One region of the Virgibacillus alimentarius genome, then DNA from elsewhere that is predicted to be linked to it. Evidence: riboswitches for the same ligand, from Rfam matches in the RefSeq annotation. Region 1 holds a riboswitch; the other holds the start of a gene.

Region 1 (8,150 bases):
TTATGAACTGTCTGTTGATATTGGTATCCGTGTGGCAGGTACAAAAGAAGAAAAAGAAGCGATCGATTATATTGTATCCCAATATCAATCGTATGGTCTGGATGTGGAAGTTCAACCATTTGAATTTCAAAGACGTGAAGATGGAGAGATTGTGACGAAAACTTCCCACAATGTGATCGCTACGAAAAAGGCACATAAAAATCATGACACAGGGGAAATCATCTACGTAGGGTCCCATCATGATTCGGTTCCTGGATCACCTGGTGCAAGTGATAATGCTTCGGGAATAGGGGTGAACATGGAAATAGCCCGAATTCTAAGCAAAATGCCGACAACATCTGAAATACGTTTTGTGACATTTGGTGCAGAAGAACTTGGCTTGCTTGGTTCGAAGCATTATGTTTCTACATTAACCGAAGATGAAAAGAATCGTTCAATGGGCATGTTTAATTTTGATATGGTCGGCAGTGAAAATGCAGGGGAAATGATCATGTTTACCGTAGATGGCGAGCGAAACATCATAACAAATACAGGAGCATCATCAAGCTTGCGTGTTAGTGATTCACTTACATATGGACAAGTTGGCAGAAGTGATCATCAGTCATTCCATGACGCGGGAATCCCAGCTGCGGTTTTTAGTTATGCACCATTAGAGCCGGAATATCATCAACCAACAGACACAATTGATAAAATCAGCAAAGAGAAAATGGAAGAGGTGGCAAAGGTCGTTTCAGCTAGTATCTATCAACTAGCAAGAAAACAAACGCCTGCTCTGGATCATTCAAATGTGGCACCTGAGCCAGTTGAGCCACCATATGAAGACCGTCCTTTATAAGAGAACAGAAGAAATCCGCGGAAGAATTGAGTTCCGCGGATTTCTTTTTGAAGAAAAGGACGTTATTTTCTATTTTCTATCTATGTGTTATGTTTATCCATTTCATAATAGCCGTATTTTTCACCGTAATATTTATTATAGCGCATTTTGAACTTTCCAAAAAGATATACAACGAGTACTTTCAAAATAGCATATCCAGGTATCCCAAGGATAACACCAACGATTCCAAATAAATTCCCAGCAACAAGTAAAACAATGATAATGGTAAGCGGATGAATTTGCATCGTGCGCCCCATAATATTTGGTGAAACAAAATGCCCCTCCAGAAATTGAACAGCTGCCCATACGATTGCAAGTTTCAGTAGCATAAATGGTGAATGAACGATTGCAATAATAATAGCAGGGGAAATGGCGATAATTGGCCCTAGGTAAGGAACAACACTGGTAACAGCAGCAATGGATGCAAGGATAATGGCATAATCCAAACCGATGATTAAATAGCCAATATATAAAAGGATGCCAATGCAAGAAGCAACAATGATTTGACCGCGAATATAAGAGCCTACTTGTACATCCATGTTATGGAGAATTTGGTTAACGTCCTTCCTGTTTTTGGGCGGAATTAACTGCAGGCAATATTCTTTAAATTTTGTTCCATCTTTTAATAGGAAGAAAAGAATAAATGGAAACGTGAAAATTGCAACAAAGAAATGGGTTACAGTGCTTGCAACATTTCGAATTCCTTCCATTGCACCACCGAGATTTTCACTTAACTTACTGGTCAGATCACTTAAGTTAGTAACAACCCATTCATATCCTTCATCGTAAAAAGGACCTAAAAAGGAATGACTAATCCATCCTCTGAATCCCTCACTCATTTGCTGAAGATAGTTCGGAAAATTACTGGTAAGATCCTTAATCTGAGATTGGATTGTCGGGGCAATCAGCAGGATGATACCTGTTAACAGACCAGCAATTCCTAAAATAATAATAATAATTCCCCAAATTCGCTTCACATGCAGACGCTCCAACAAATTGACAATCGGATTCATTAAATAATAAGCAATAAAAGCAAGGATGATGGGAGCAGCTACCGTTGAAATAATGACAATAAACGGATAGAAAATAAAGGAAATTTTATTATATATAAAAATCGCTATTCCTAGTAATATCACAACCATCAGGATAAAAATCAGGTCCCTGCTTCCTATAAATTTCATAAATCGGGTTAATGATTTCTTTTCCATATATATCACCTTTTAACAAGAGTGTTTCATTTTGCTTAATCATATTATAGATGAAGTGTCGGAGCATGTCACTTCTGAATTGTTTGAGTTGATTTAAAGGATGAACGTTTACTTGGATCGAAAGAGAAAAGTAGTAGGCAAATGGAAAACGATTGATAGCAACAAAACTTACTTTTAAATGACATAGATAGACAATCTTTTTCGGATGATATCGAATAAAGGTATAAAATATTACATTTTCTTTTCAAATAGGGGCTCTTTTTTTGAAGTTGTAACATTTTGTCATATTTTGTTACCGAAACGTATTATTATCATAACCTTTTTAATAGAATTTTTTGCTAGAATATGTACTAACGGTAAAAATCTACCAATAGTATACGTAAAAAATGGGAGGATACATAAATGTTTAAAGGTAAATATTCTGTTCGGAAGTATATTGTAACTACGGTTTTGGCAACATCTTTTGCTTTAGCACCAATTATGTCTGGAAGTGTACTAGCATACGGAGGCCCTGCTGCCGATACAAGCGCGAACCAGACATCAGAAACTACGCAAGTAGAAGAAAACAATGCACAGGAAGCAGTACAAGCGGAAGAGACAAATGCTTCAACGTTAAGACCGGGTGACAGCGGGCCAGCAGTTAGTGATTTACAGTCTAAATTGCAAAATCTCGGATACAGTCTAAATATTGATGGAATCTACGGTCCAGCTACAGAATCAGCAGTAAGAGATTTACAAGGAAACAGTGGAATTCAAATTGATGGAATTGCAGGACCAGCAACGTTTAATGCATTAAATCAAAATCCTTCTAATGCTACTCCTACTAATGAAACTGTAGAAGAAAATAATGCACCAGAAGAGAATGATGAAGATGTAACAATTCAAGAAGCACCACAGCAACAAGTAAAACCACAAACTCTTTCATTATCCGGTTCTGGCGACGCTGTTTCTACCGCACAAAGTTTAGTAGGAACACCTTATGTATGGGGAGGTACAACTCCTGCTGGATTTGACAGCAGTGGATTTGTTACCTATGTACTCAAGCAGGAAGGTGTAAATGTTGGTAGAACTCATGCAGATATGTGGGCAAGTGGTGGTCAACATGTAAGTAATCCGAGCCCAGGCGATGTTGTATTCTTTGAAAACACTTATAAATCTGGGGTTTCTCATAGTGGAATCTATGTTGGAAATGGCCAAATGATTCATGCTGGTACAGAAGCTACGGGTGTGGAATATGCAAATAAGAATGATTCATATTGGGGCCCTAGATACATCGGAGCTAAATCATTTTAATTCAATCAAAATAATGCATAAAGGACTGTATCGTCAAAACGATGCAGTCCTTTTTGATATGATATAAGTTTAATGATTTTATGGATAGAATAAAGTTAAGTTACTTATTCTATACGCCTGATGCAGCCTGATTTGTCACATTGACGACAGAAGTACCTGCTAAGGTATCTTTTACCGGACAAATAGCATCTACATGGGAAAGAAGCTGTTCGATATTTTCTTTTGGCGAAGGTGAATCAATGTTTACTTTGTAGCGAACTTCCTGGTACCCTGGTCGGACATCAGGATTGATTCCGAGAAAACCATCGGGATCAAGATCGCCTTCCAGCTGAACGTCTAATCCATTTACTTCCACATCAAATTTTTGGGCAAATGTGACCACAAGCACATTAATGCAACCCCCTAATGCAGAAAGTACATATTCTACCGGATTTGCCCCTTTGTCTGTACCACCCAATTCCTTGGGTTCATCAATAATAACTTCTTTTCCATTGACATTTGCAACAGATAATACTCCTTCACCAGACCATTTTACTTCAGAGATAAATGTAGTATTAGCCATTAAAAGTCCTCCTTCATTGATTATATTGATAAAAATACTTGGTTTATCTTAAAAGCTCACCGCCTTTCTCTTCTTATTCATCAGAAGGGAATTAAAAAATCCCCTTCTGATGAATAAGAAGAGGTTTACATGAATCTGATCCTCTTCCTATCTTTCAGACATTACATATAGTCTGCTGGAATTGGCACAGTACTTTTGTTTAAGCCTGTTGCCGAGGTATCATGGGGCCATTCCCTCCACCTCTCTTGATAAGAAACTGCGTTATTCAATTTTTCCAGTTCTTATTTATTGTTTTAATGCCTGGCTGTCTTTTATCCTTAACTTTTTCTGTTGTATCTATTTGCGTAATTTCCCCATTTTGCACTGTAATCATAATGGATCCATATTTCATTTTTTCAAGAGATGTTTTGATGTGTTCAAATTGTAAATGCGTTAGTTTACTCATCATGGTTCCGCTCCTTTTAAATTAAGCAATCGACTTTTTTTATGCGATCGTTTTAGATTCGGTAGATCAAAACAGCAGCAAAACAAAAACCCTCTTCTAAAAATAAGAAGAGGGTGGAGATCCATTTTTATATTGCTCTTCTTATTTTTCAAGTAAGCTACTTGCTGGAATTGGCACAGTGCCTTATAGCCTGTTGCCGAGGTATCATGGGGCCAGTCCCTCCACCTCTCTGAATAAGAAAGTTTTGATATGAAATTGTATCATTTTATATAATATACATGGAATTTTTCCATTTGTCAAATTCCTTTTAAAAATGAGCAACGGAATGCATTTTACGCTCCGTTATGTAACTAAAATGCGCATGTCATTGGCCATTTTATCAACAACAGATTCGGTAAACTCTTTTGTGGTTTTTGGAATGAATGATTTTAATATGGGATTAACGACCGGTGCCATCATTCCTTTAGCAGTTATGTCGAGACAGCCGGTTATTTCAGTTTCACGGCCACTTAATTCTTTTGCTAAAAAATAACCGTTGCCCTTAAAGTTTTCACTTAATCCGGTTAACTGAAAGGTGACCTTCGTAGGTTCCTCCCACTTGATAATCTCAATCTTCAGATGGACGGTTTTTTGCACGATCCCGATGTCACCTTTGAATTTCCAGGTTGATTCCCTATCATTAATGATCTCGTGTTCCATATAACCGGGTACGAGGGGTGCCCAATTATTCATATTACTAACAAAAGACCAAACAAAGTCAATGGGAATGGTTATTGTTGAATCATGCAGACCTTTTGGCACAGAAAATACCTCCTTGATGTTGAGTTCCATATTGATTGCTGCCATTGAGTATATGTCTGCTTGGAAGCGAATAGAACATTTTCAAAGAAAGCATCTGTGAAAATGGAATAAGCGTATGTTTTGGATGCAATATATGGCTATAACCTGTAACCATATTGACAATGATACCTCATTAGGATAAAATGAATGACAGTCAGTCATTATGAGTTGGGAGCTGTTTTGATGGATAATAAAAAGGAAAACATTATTCGCTCAGCAATTGATGTGTTTCAGGAAAAGGGTATCGAAAAGGCAAAAGTATCTGATATTGTAAAAGGTGCTGGCATTGCACAAGGAACTTTTTATTTGTATTTTCCAACGAAGCTTGCTGTCATGCCCTCAATCGCACAAGTAATGGTAGAAAAAACACTTGAAGAAATTAAAAAAGCAGTTCAGCAAGATTCCCCCTTTTCGCGTCAACTAGAGCAAGTTGTCGATGCTGTATTTTATATCACGAATGAGTACCGTGAAATATTCGCTCTGATTTATGCGGGGTTAGCGTCAAGTGAATACTTAAAAGAATGGGAGACACTTTATGAGCCTTATTATAAATGGATGAGTGGATTTCTAAAAAAAGCAAAAACAGACGGAATTATCCGCGAAACAGTTCATGAAGAGCATACAGCTACGTTGCTCATAGGATTAATTGAAGCAGCCGCCGAACAATCTTATTTGTATGACCATCAGGATGATAATGCTGCAAATATAAAGAGACAAGAAGTTTTAGACTTTTTAAAACATGCGCTTAAAAGCTAATTTTATTTTAATTTAATTGAAGAGATTTTTTACATGGTATTTCGCCATGCTTTCATTATTTAATAATGACTGAACGTCAGTCATAAAAGAAGGAGTGAATGAAGATGAAAAAAGCTTGGATGTATGTTTTCTTAACAAGTTTTTTTGAACTTGTTTGGATTTTGGGATTTAATATAGCAGATGCATGGTGGCATTGGATATTTATAATAACTTTTATCATAATGGACCTTCATTTTCTAACAAAGGCTTGTGAGCAGTTACCAACCGGGACGGTGTATGCCATTTTTGCTGCAGCAGGAACAGTGGGTACTGCTCTAATGGACGTGTATATTTTCGGTGGTGATCTAACAAGTGGAAAAATGATGTTTATGGTTTTATTGGTTTTAGGAGTAATTGGTCTGAAATTGGCTGACGAAATGTCGGAAAATAAAAGCAATGAAGGTAGTAAGGAGGTCATGCACTAATGGGATGGTTGTATATTGCACTTGCAGCGATATTTGAGATGATCGGAGTCTTGGGTTTAAGGTTATTCAGTGAGCATAAAAGTATTCGTAATGGCGTACTCTATTTTGGCGGTCTTGGTGGTTCATTTGCTTTCCTATATGTTTCTTTTTCCCACCTACTTGTGAGTGTCGCATATTCTGTTTTTATCGGAATTGGCACAGCAGGTGCTGTATTGATGAATATGATTTTTTTTGGTGAATCGAAGAATATCTTTCGGATTATAAGTTTAATTGCGATTATAGTGGGTGTGACTGGGTTGAAAGCTTTGTCCTAGCATCTATTAACCTAAAAAAGGTCGATCTCTATTGATAAAGAGGTCGACATTTTCTTGCTTCAAAAAAAGTTCCTGTCGATTTAACGAATAAATAGGAACGGAAAATAGACAGCTTTCGTTAATATTATTTCCCGGGTAATACTTTTGTCACAACATGAGTTGATGAATTTGCCCCGTAATCGTGCCTCCTTTCGATAGTAACAGTGAAACTATTATAAAAGGAGGATTTTGATGAAAAAAATTTTTATTGATGCAGGACATGGAGGAGCAGATTCGGGTGCTATTGGTAATGGGCTTAAAGAAAAAGATGTTTGCTTGACGATTGCTCTAAAGATGAGGGATTATTTGAACCGGGAGTATGCGGAACAAATTATTAAACTTTCCCGCACAAAAGATGAATATTTGACCTTAAAGCAGCGCACAAATATGGCAAATCACTGGGGGGCGAATTGCTTTGTGTCGATTCATCTTAATGCAGGGAGAGGGGCAGGATTTGAATCGTATATTTATAATGGGAAATTTGCAGATAAGCGTAGCACCAATCGATTTCGGAACCACGTGCATGATGAAATAATCGTAGGTACAAAATGGCAGGACAGGGGGAAGAAAGAGGCAAACTTCCATGTGTTAAGAGAATCATCGATGACAGCTATTTTGACAGAAAATGGATTCATTGATCACGAGCCTGATGCACGTAAATTAAAAAGCGATGGCTTTTTGAATACACTTGCCTTCGCTCATACAAAAGGACTAGCGTTAGCCCTCGGATTAAAGCAGCGCACTAGTAAAAAAATGCATGTAATACAAAAAGGAGAGACTTTTTGGAACTTAGCGATCAAATATCAATCAACTGTAAAAAAATTAAGGCAATTAAATCCTGACGTAATTCCAGAAAGATTGCAGATCGGGACACGAATCAGAGTGAAATAATGGAAAAGTCTTACCATTTGGTAAGCTTTTCTATTTACAATGTATACAGAGTAATGTATTATGTATACATAATACATTATAGGAGTTGCATTGTAAGATGAGTGAATTAAATTTTGGAAAGCCTATTAAAAAAGAAACAGTCTATGAGATTGCGTACAGGGAACTTAAATCAGCAATTTTATCGAACAAGCTAAATCAGAATCAATTTTATACCGAGGAGGATTTTGCGAATGAATTAGGTATTTCAAGAACTCCGGTAAGGGAAGCCATTCAAGGCTTGGTTTATGACCGATTGCTTATTGCAGTTCCAAGAAAAGGAGTGAAAGTAAGAGGGTTTACGAATTCAGAAATTAATCAAATATTTTTACTTAGAAAAGCGATTGAAAAAGAAGTACTAACGGAGTTTTTGAAAACGGTAACAAATGAACAAATAAACAGGTTGGAAGAAATTATTTCTCAGCAAG
Region 2 (7,797 bases), on a different contig from region 1:
TCCTCCGGTCTCAGTCATCCACCATGTATCGTGAATACGAATTCCTAGTTGATTCCATGCCCAGTGAATAACCTCTGGATTTAAAGGCTCACCTACACTTAGGACGTGCCTTAAGGAGGAAAGATCATATTTTTTCAATAAATCACCTTGGGATAATAACATTCTAAAAGCAGTTGGCGCACTGTACCATGTGGTTACTTTTAATTCTTCTATTATTTCATACCAATTTTCAGCTTTAAAACGTCCTCCCTGAATGACGACTGTAGCTCTATTTAACCAAGGAGCAAATAAGCCATATACACTTCCTGTTACCCATCCTGGATGAGAGGTACACCAATATACATCATCGTCTTTAAGATCCAACACCCATCTACCTGATTCATAATGATGAATCATAGCACGATGAGCGTGCAAAATCCCCTTCGGTTTACCAGTTGATCCACTTGTATAGTGTATAATGAATCCGTCTTCTAAATGAACCCACTCGATAGTCGCCTCTATATTTGGAGTATTATAAAAGGAATCCTCCAAATCCTCTGTAAACAAAATTGATCGGAGGGAAGGAATATCTTTATTAGAAACGCGATTAATTAAGTATTTATCTGTAATAAGCATTGTTGCACTACAGTCATTCATCCGATCTGTTATTGCTTCCTTCATAAACGCTTCAAATAACGGTCCAGCAATTCCACCAATCTTAATAATCGCTAAAATAGAAATATAGCATGCAGGGGTTTTAGGTAGTAAAACAAACACTCTATCTCCTTTTTTCACGCCATTTTCTTTTAAAACACGAGCATAATGATCTGTTTTTTCTTTAACTTCTGCAAATGTTAAAACTTCTCTCTTATCACCATTTACGTACTGAAGTGCAACTCTCTCTCCAAAACCTTCATCAACATGTCTGTCGATCGTTTCATAAGCAATATTTACTTTTCCTGTTTTCCAAAAACTTAATTTTTCTGCTGCATTATTCCATGAAAATGATTCGTTTATAGCTTGGTAATCTTGTAAATTATATGTACCTGTAATTGACGGAAGCTCATTATTTACTGTAGACATGTTCATCTCCTCCTATTAAATTTAAGCTATCTAATATCTCTGTTTTAAACTCTGCGGATTTCCTACTGCCTCTTTTTCTAGGACGTGGTTCGGCTAATCTAATTTCTTTAGCAATTTCTCCTGGATGACCGCATAAGATAATAATTCGATCACATAAATAAATTGCTTCATCAACATCATGGGTAACTAACACCATTGTGGATTGATAACTTTCCCATACATCCAGTAATAAATCTTGTAAATGCATCTTGGTGAATGCATCCAACGCACTAAATGGTTCGTCCAATAATAGAATTTCCGGAGATGTAATCAAAGACCGGGCGATTGCTACACGTTGGGCCATTCCTCCAGAAAGCTGTTTTGGATAAAGATGTTCACTTCCAGCTAAGCCAACATCTTTCAAATATTGCCTTGCACAATCCTGCTTCTTTAGCTTGCTCCCTTTTAATCCAAACGTAACGTTATCCATTACTGTAAGCCAAGGCATTAAACGGGGTTCTTGAAACATAAAACCAGTATTCTTATGCATTCCTTTTGATATATAATCATTTATAACTATTTCTCCACTATATTCATTATCCAAGCCAGAAATAGCACGTAATAACGTACTTTTTCCACAACCACTCGTACCTAAAATACCAATAATTTCTCCTGGATTTGCAGTAAAAGAAATGTTTCTAACAACTGTTTTACCATTAAATGTTCGGCTAACATCTTTCATTTCTAAACTCACCATGTATACCTCCCGCTATGATTTCATTAAATTGTCCTGCCAGTGTAACGCTTGTTTTTCGATAACTTTCAAAATCCAATCGAAAAATTTTCCGATAATCGCAAATAAAATAATACTAGCAATAATTATCTCGGGAGAAAGTGTATTCTGGCCTAGAACCAACAAGTACCCTAGTCCTTCACTGGCCCCCATCAATTCTGCAGCAACAACAAACATCCAACCGAGTCCTAAACCACTTCGCAAACCAACGAGGAAAGAAGGCAATGCTCCCGGCAAAATGATCCTGCGAATTAATTGAAATATATTTAAATCATAAATTTTTCCGACTTCAATTAATTTTCGGTCAACTCCAAGTATTCCGCTCACAACATTAAGATAGACAGGGAAAAAGACACCAACTGCTATCATTGTTATTTTAGATGGCTCGCCAATTCCCATCCATAAAATGAACAATGGCACCCATGCAAGCGATGGAATAGAACGAAAAGCTTGAATCATTGGATCAAATAATCGCTCTGCATTTTTATAAAAGCCAACAAGTGACCCTAATAGGACAGCAGCTACTGTACCAATTAGAAACCCCATCAAAACACGATAGGTTGTAATTCCAATATGATCCCATAAAGTTCCTTCCTGTGCCATTTCTTTAATGGTAATTAAAATCGTTGTCGGTGCTGGGAGTTGGTAAGTTGGGAAAAATCCTACTCGACTTAATCCTTCCCACGCAATAATTAGAATAATTGGAATGAAACTTCCTAAAAGAACAGATTGAAGATTTTTTGACTGCTTCTTTTTCATTTTTTCATTACCTTTGATGCGCTCTGTAACAAACACAGATGCTATTTCTTCTTTATGCTTTGCCAATTTTATCCTCTCCTTTAGAATAGAACTAATTATCTACTCAATCGTTTCTTTTGCAAATGAGGGGTCAATTAGCTCTATAACAAGTTTTTCGACATTTGCATCCTCATCAATAACTTCTCCGTTTTGTAACACTTTACCAGCTTCTATTAAAGATCTTTGCTGATCTTTACCAGGAACTGGTCCAGAAAAATCATTACGTTCTAATTGCTTTTGTGCTACATCTACTGGAATACTTGCTTCTTCCGCTAGGATTTCTGCTGCCTCTTTAGGATTTTTAATTGTCCAAGTTCTTGCTTTTTCATACACCTCAATGACACGACTGACATATTCAGGATACTGTTCAACAAAACTCTCTCTTACATTTAAAAAACCGTATGTATTAAAATCTACGTTCCGATAGAATAACTCAGCATCAGATTCTATTTCTAGTCGAGCCATGTGAGGGTCAAGGCCAGCCCATCCATCCACAGACCCTGAAGTTAGCGCAGATGCCCCGTCCCCATGCTGTAGATTAACAATCTCAACATTACTGGCTGAAACCCCCTCCTCATTTAATGAACGAAGTAAGAAGATATAAGGATCTGTACCCAGTGTTGCCGCAACCTTCTTTCCTTGTAAATCATTTATACTTTCAATCTTGGAGTCTGCACGGGAGACAAGCGCAGTCCATTCCGGCTTTGAATAAATATATACATTTTTGATTGGCGCACCATTTGCCTTAGACATTAATGCAGCCGCACCTGCTGATGAACCAAAGTCAATACTGTCGCTATTTAAAAACTCTAATGCTTTATTGCTGCCTTGACTTAAAACCCACTCTATCTCAATACCTTCTTCTTCAAATGTCTCTTCTAGCCATCCAAACTTTTTAAGAACCAAGCTAGTTGGTGAATAATAGGCATAATCTAACCGAATTTTTTCTGGTGTACCTTTCGAGCTTGTTTTTGAAAAACATCCCATAGTTAGGAATAGTAAAACTCCTATTAGTCCTATTAATGTGAATTTTCCGACATAATGCTTTCTAAAAATCCTTTTTTCAAGCATTTTACCCTCTCCTTTTTCTATAAAATAATAAATAAAAACCCTCTTCCTAAGAAGAGGGTTAAAAAAACTATTCTCTCTTCTCATCTACCAGGAAATATCCTGCAGGAATTAGCACCTTCATAAACTATTTAATCTAGCCTATGGGTTGCCGGGCATCATTGGGCCAGTCCCTCCGCCTCTCTGGATAAGAAACTTATTTATAAATTTATACGAATAACTACTATACTAAAAAAACCTCTCAGATAAGTTAGAGAGGTTCATCTATTCTCATCTTATCTTCCTAAGCATCTTGCTTAGCTGGATTTAGCACCTATTAGGTATAGCACCTAATGGTTGCTGGGTATCATCGGGCCAGTCCCTCCACCACTCTGGATAAGATTTATTTAATTTTATTAACTAATGATAATTCAGAGTCTATCACAAGGAATTATTTCTGTCAACACTGTTACTGTAAAAATATGAATATTTATAAGGTCATGCATAATCTAGAGAGCTTTGAAGAAATTCTGTTCATCCCAAATAACGATGATAAAGTGTTTTGGCTTCCGATATATTCTTCGTTCCATGTATAAGTGTACGACCATCCTGAAATAGAACGAGCCGCTTTTTTTCAACTGTAAAAGAAAGCAGAAATGGGTTTTGTTCTACCTTCCCCATAGATGACAATGTCTGAGCTATCGTTTCTAAATCACGTTTTTCTTTTTTGGCCGGACGAATTTGAACAGAATCTCTTCCACAAAGCACAGCTGATTTTGTTTGATTTTCATAATCAAGGAATGGGTACGTAGGATGAACGCCGCAGGAGGTGCAATCAGCTTTTCTTAAACTAGAAACATTGATTTTTGATTCTTCGTTTTTCCAAAGATCAAAGGATACTAATTTTTCTCTTCGTGCGCCCCAATCTTCTGTAAGTATTTTTAGTGCCTCGGCTGTTTGATACACTACGACCATATTAGCTGCAGGACTGATGATCCCCGCGGTATCACAGGTCAGTCCGCCAATAGGCACAGTTTCCATCAAACAATGTAAACATGGTGTTTGATTTGGAATAATTGTAAAACTAATACCATAGCTCCCGACACAAGAGCCATAAATCCAAGGCACCCCATATTTCTGTGAAATATCATTAATAATCATCCGAATATCAAAATTATCGGTAGCATCTATTATTAGATCAACATTTTCTATTAAGCTTTCAAATTCTTGCGGACCGACATCTAAAATATGGGCTTCTATTTCTACCTCAGAATTAACTTGTTGGAGCCGCTTTTTGGCAGCAATTGCTTTTGGTATACGCTCTATTGCGTCTGATTCAACAAATAGCTGTTGTCGTTGTAAATTACTCCATTCAACATAATCGCGATCCACTATCGTTATTTTTCCAACACCCCCGCGGACAAGTGATTCCGCATTACCTGTGCCAAGAGCCCCTGCTCCCACGAGTAACACATGCTTTTTTTTTAGTCTTCTTTGTCCCTTTTCACCAATCGGAGCGAACAGCGTTTGTCTGGAATAACGATCATTCATCCGATACTCAGCCCTTCCATTGGACTGCTTGCTGTTGCTGTTCGTTTTTTAGGAATTCTTCCAGCTTCATAACCTAAGCGGCCCGCTTCAATTGCGAGTTTCATCGCTTTAGCCATTTTTACTGGGTCATCTGCAGCAGATACCGCTGTATTTAGTAACACAGCGTCAGCTCCTAATTCCATCGCTATTGCAGCATCAGCAGGAGAACCAATACCAGCGTCGACAATCACTGGAACCTTTGTTTGTTCAACAATAAAACGTAAATGAAGCGGATTAATAATTCCTTGACCTGATCCAATTGGTGAAGCTCCCGGCATGATCGCATGGGCACCAAGTTCTTCCAGTCTTTTAGCAAGCACAACATCATCAGAAGTATATGGCAGAACTGTAAAACCTTCTTTGAGCAGTTCCTCTGTTGCTTTTAATGTTTCCACAGGATCCGGAAGCAACGTCTTATCGCAACCAATAACTTCTACTTTGATCATATCGCAAAGCCCTGAGGCTTGAGCTAGTTTAGCATGGCGTACTGCTTCTTGAGCTGTTTTTGCACCAGCTGTATTTGGTAGCAAGTTAACTTTATCTAAATCTATTTTTTCAAGAAAATTAGGTTGACTTGGTTCATAAATGTTCATGCGCCGGACAGTAAATGTTAAAATTTCAGATTCTGATACCTCTACGGCTTGTTTTTGAATATCAAAATTTGGATATTTTCCTGTTCCTAATAGTAATCTGGAATGAAATTGTTTATCGTTAATGGTTAGCATCTCAACCGCCTCCTACAAATTGGACTAATTCTATTTTGTCACCTTCAAAAATTTGAGTTTTTTCATGTGCATTTTTATCTAAAATCGTGTCATTATGTTCCACAATGATGACAGGGTTGTTTATGTTAAAATGATCAATAACTCCTTTAATTGTACGCACCGAATCAGGTACAGTTACAACCTCCCCGTTTACTCGCAGATTCACTTGCTCACCTCCTCTACACTACGTTGTTTTATTTAAAAAGGGGCTTCTATTTCCTCTCCCTCAAGAAGTTTGGCCATATTTAACCCGGTAATAGGTGCAAGAAGTATTCCATTCCGGTAGTGACCTGTAGCAATCGATAATCCCTCAAACAGCGGGTGTCTTCCCATGTATGGTGTTTTATCAGCTGTTTGCGGCCGAATCCCAGCCCAAGATTTTTCCCACTGTGCACAGGTTAATTCCGGAATCAGTTTGATAGCGCGCTGCATAAGCTGAACGAGGCCCTCTAAATGAACCGATTCATCAAATGTATTTGCTTCTTCGGTCGCTCCAATAACTAGCCTTCCATCTGGTTTTGGCACAATATAACAACCTTTTGAGAATATCGTTCGTATAACCGGGCTCTTTTTAACCCGGACGGAAAAACATTCTCCTTTTACTGGATACGTGTTCAACTTTATCCCTAATTGACTTAGTAATTGTTCACTCCACGCCCCCCCTGTTATAACTGTTTCATCGGCAAATATTTTGCCTATCATCGTTTGAACGCCTATGATTCTATTTGTTTCTTTAATAAAACCACAAACCTCCGTATGTTCCATCATTTCTGCTCCCAGACCTATAGCAGCATGAGCTAATGCTCTAGATAGATTTGGTGGGGAAACATTTCCATCGTTTGGGATATACATAGCCCCTTTTATATACTCAGAAAGGGAAGGTTCCCACTCTCTTAATTCGTTTGGAGCTATCCAAGATGCACTTTCACCTAGCTTTTTCTGAATGGATATGATGGATGCTAGTGAAGCAGCTTCTGCATCCGTTTTCGCTATTTTAAATATCCCATTTTGTACGAGTTGAATATCTATTCCTGTCAATTCTTTTAATTCCTCTGCAAGTTTTGGAAACATTCCCCTGCTTTTTCTAGCTAAGCGGAATAATGGGCTATCTTTTTCCAATTCTGATTGCGCACCCAGCATTCCCGCTGCAGCACTTGATGCTTTGCTGGCTAGCTTATTTTTCTCCAGCAGCAGCACGTTTCTTCCTCGCTTACTTAATTGGTAAGCAATGGAACTCCCAATAACTCCGCCTCCAACGACAATCACATCATAATGTTTTTTCATCATTCACTTCGCCTTCTCTAAACTTTTTCTATATGCTAATGTAGCTTGTATAGGATTCTTTGCGAGTAAAACCCCTGATAGAACTGCAATCCCTCTAGCACCTGCTTTAATTACTTCTCCCGTATTTTCAGGAGTAATACCACCAATAGCTATGACTGGCACCTTGACGGTACTTGTAATTTCTTGTAATTTTTCAAGTCCTCTAGGAGGTATACCAGGTTTTGATTGTGTATTAAAAATATGACCATAAAACAAGTAATTTGCACCTTTTTCCTCCGCTAATATTGCTTGCTCCACTGAATGAGTTGAACAACCAATTTGCAATGATGGAAACGCTCCTTTTACCAAAGCAATATCTGCGCTATGATGTGTGAGCTGCACACCAATTGTTTGCATGATGTATGCAATATCAATACGGTCATTAATAATGATCTTTTCTTGCGGAACTCCTTTATCTATTAATGTTTGGACAACATCCAC

The links. Region 1 has a riboswitch for S-adenosylmethionine ahead of J2Z81_RS10555 (OsmC family protein). Riboswitches for the same ligand answer to the same signal wherever they lie in the genome.
Region 2: another riboswitch for S-adenosylmethionine. It lies ahead of J2Z81_RS03940 (aliphatic sulfonate ABC transporter substrate-binding protein); the one in region 1 lies ahead of J2Z81_RS10555 (OsmC family protein).

What each region holds. Positions count from the first base shown of each region.
Region 1 covers NZ_JAGIKX010000020.1:42,633-50,782, forward strand. Annotated here, with positions in the region: gene J2Z81_RS10540 (M28 family peptidase) at 1-835, shown strand, start outside; gene J2Z81_RS10545 (AI-2E family transporter) at 916-2,082, opposite strand; gene J2Z81_RS10550 (C40 family peptidase) at 2,485-3,375, shown strand; gene J2Z81_RS10555 (OsmC family protein) at 3,485-3,937, opposite strand; SAM riboswitch class I at 4,082-4,192, opposite strand; gene J2Z81_RS10560 (YezD family protein) at 4,203-4,382, opposite strand; SAM riboswitch class I at 4,521-4,622, opposite strand; gene J2Z81_RS10565 (CoxG family protein) at 4,725-5,183, opposite strand; gene J2Z81_RS10570 (TetR family transcriptional regulator) at 5,406-5,978, shown strand; gene J2Z81_RS10575 (DMT family transporter) at 6,083-6,442, shown strand; gene J2Z81_RS10580 (DMT family transporter) at 6,442-6,756, shown strand; gene J2Z81_RS10585 (N-acetylmuramoyl-L-alanine amidase) at 6,988-7,686, shown strand; gene J2Z81_RS10590 (GntR family transcriptional regulator) at 7,784-8,150, shown strand, end outside.
Region 2 covers NZ_JAGIKX010000003.1:146,991-154,787, reverse strand. Annotated here, with positions in the region: gene acsA (acetate--CoA ligase) at 1-1,062, opposite strand, end outside; gene J2Z81_RS03950 (ABC transporter ATP-binding protein) at 1,046-1,795, opposite strand; gene J2Z81_RS03945 (ABC transporter permease) at 1,811-2,593, opposite strand; gene J2Z81_RS03940 (aliphatic sulfonate ABC transporter substrate-binding protein) at 2,693-3,703, opposite strand; SAM riboswitch class I at 3,781-3,894, opposite strand; SAM riboswitch class I at 3,973-4,082, opposite strand; gene J2Z81_RS03935 (thiazole biosynthesis adenylyltransferase ThiF) at 4,214-5,230, opposite strand; gene J2Z81_RS03930 (thiazole synthase) at 5,227-5,994, opposite strand; gene thiS (sulfur carrier protein ThiS) at 5,996-6,199, opposite strand; gene thiO (glycine oxidase ThiO) at 6,232-7,320, opposite strand; gene tenI (thiazole tautomerase TenI) at 7,321-7,797, opposite strand, start outside.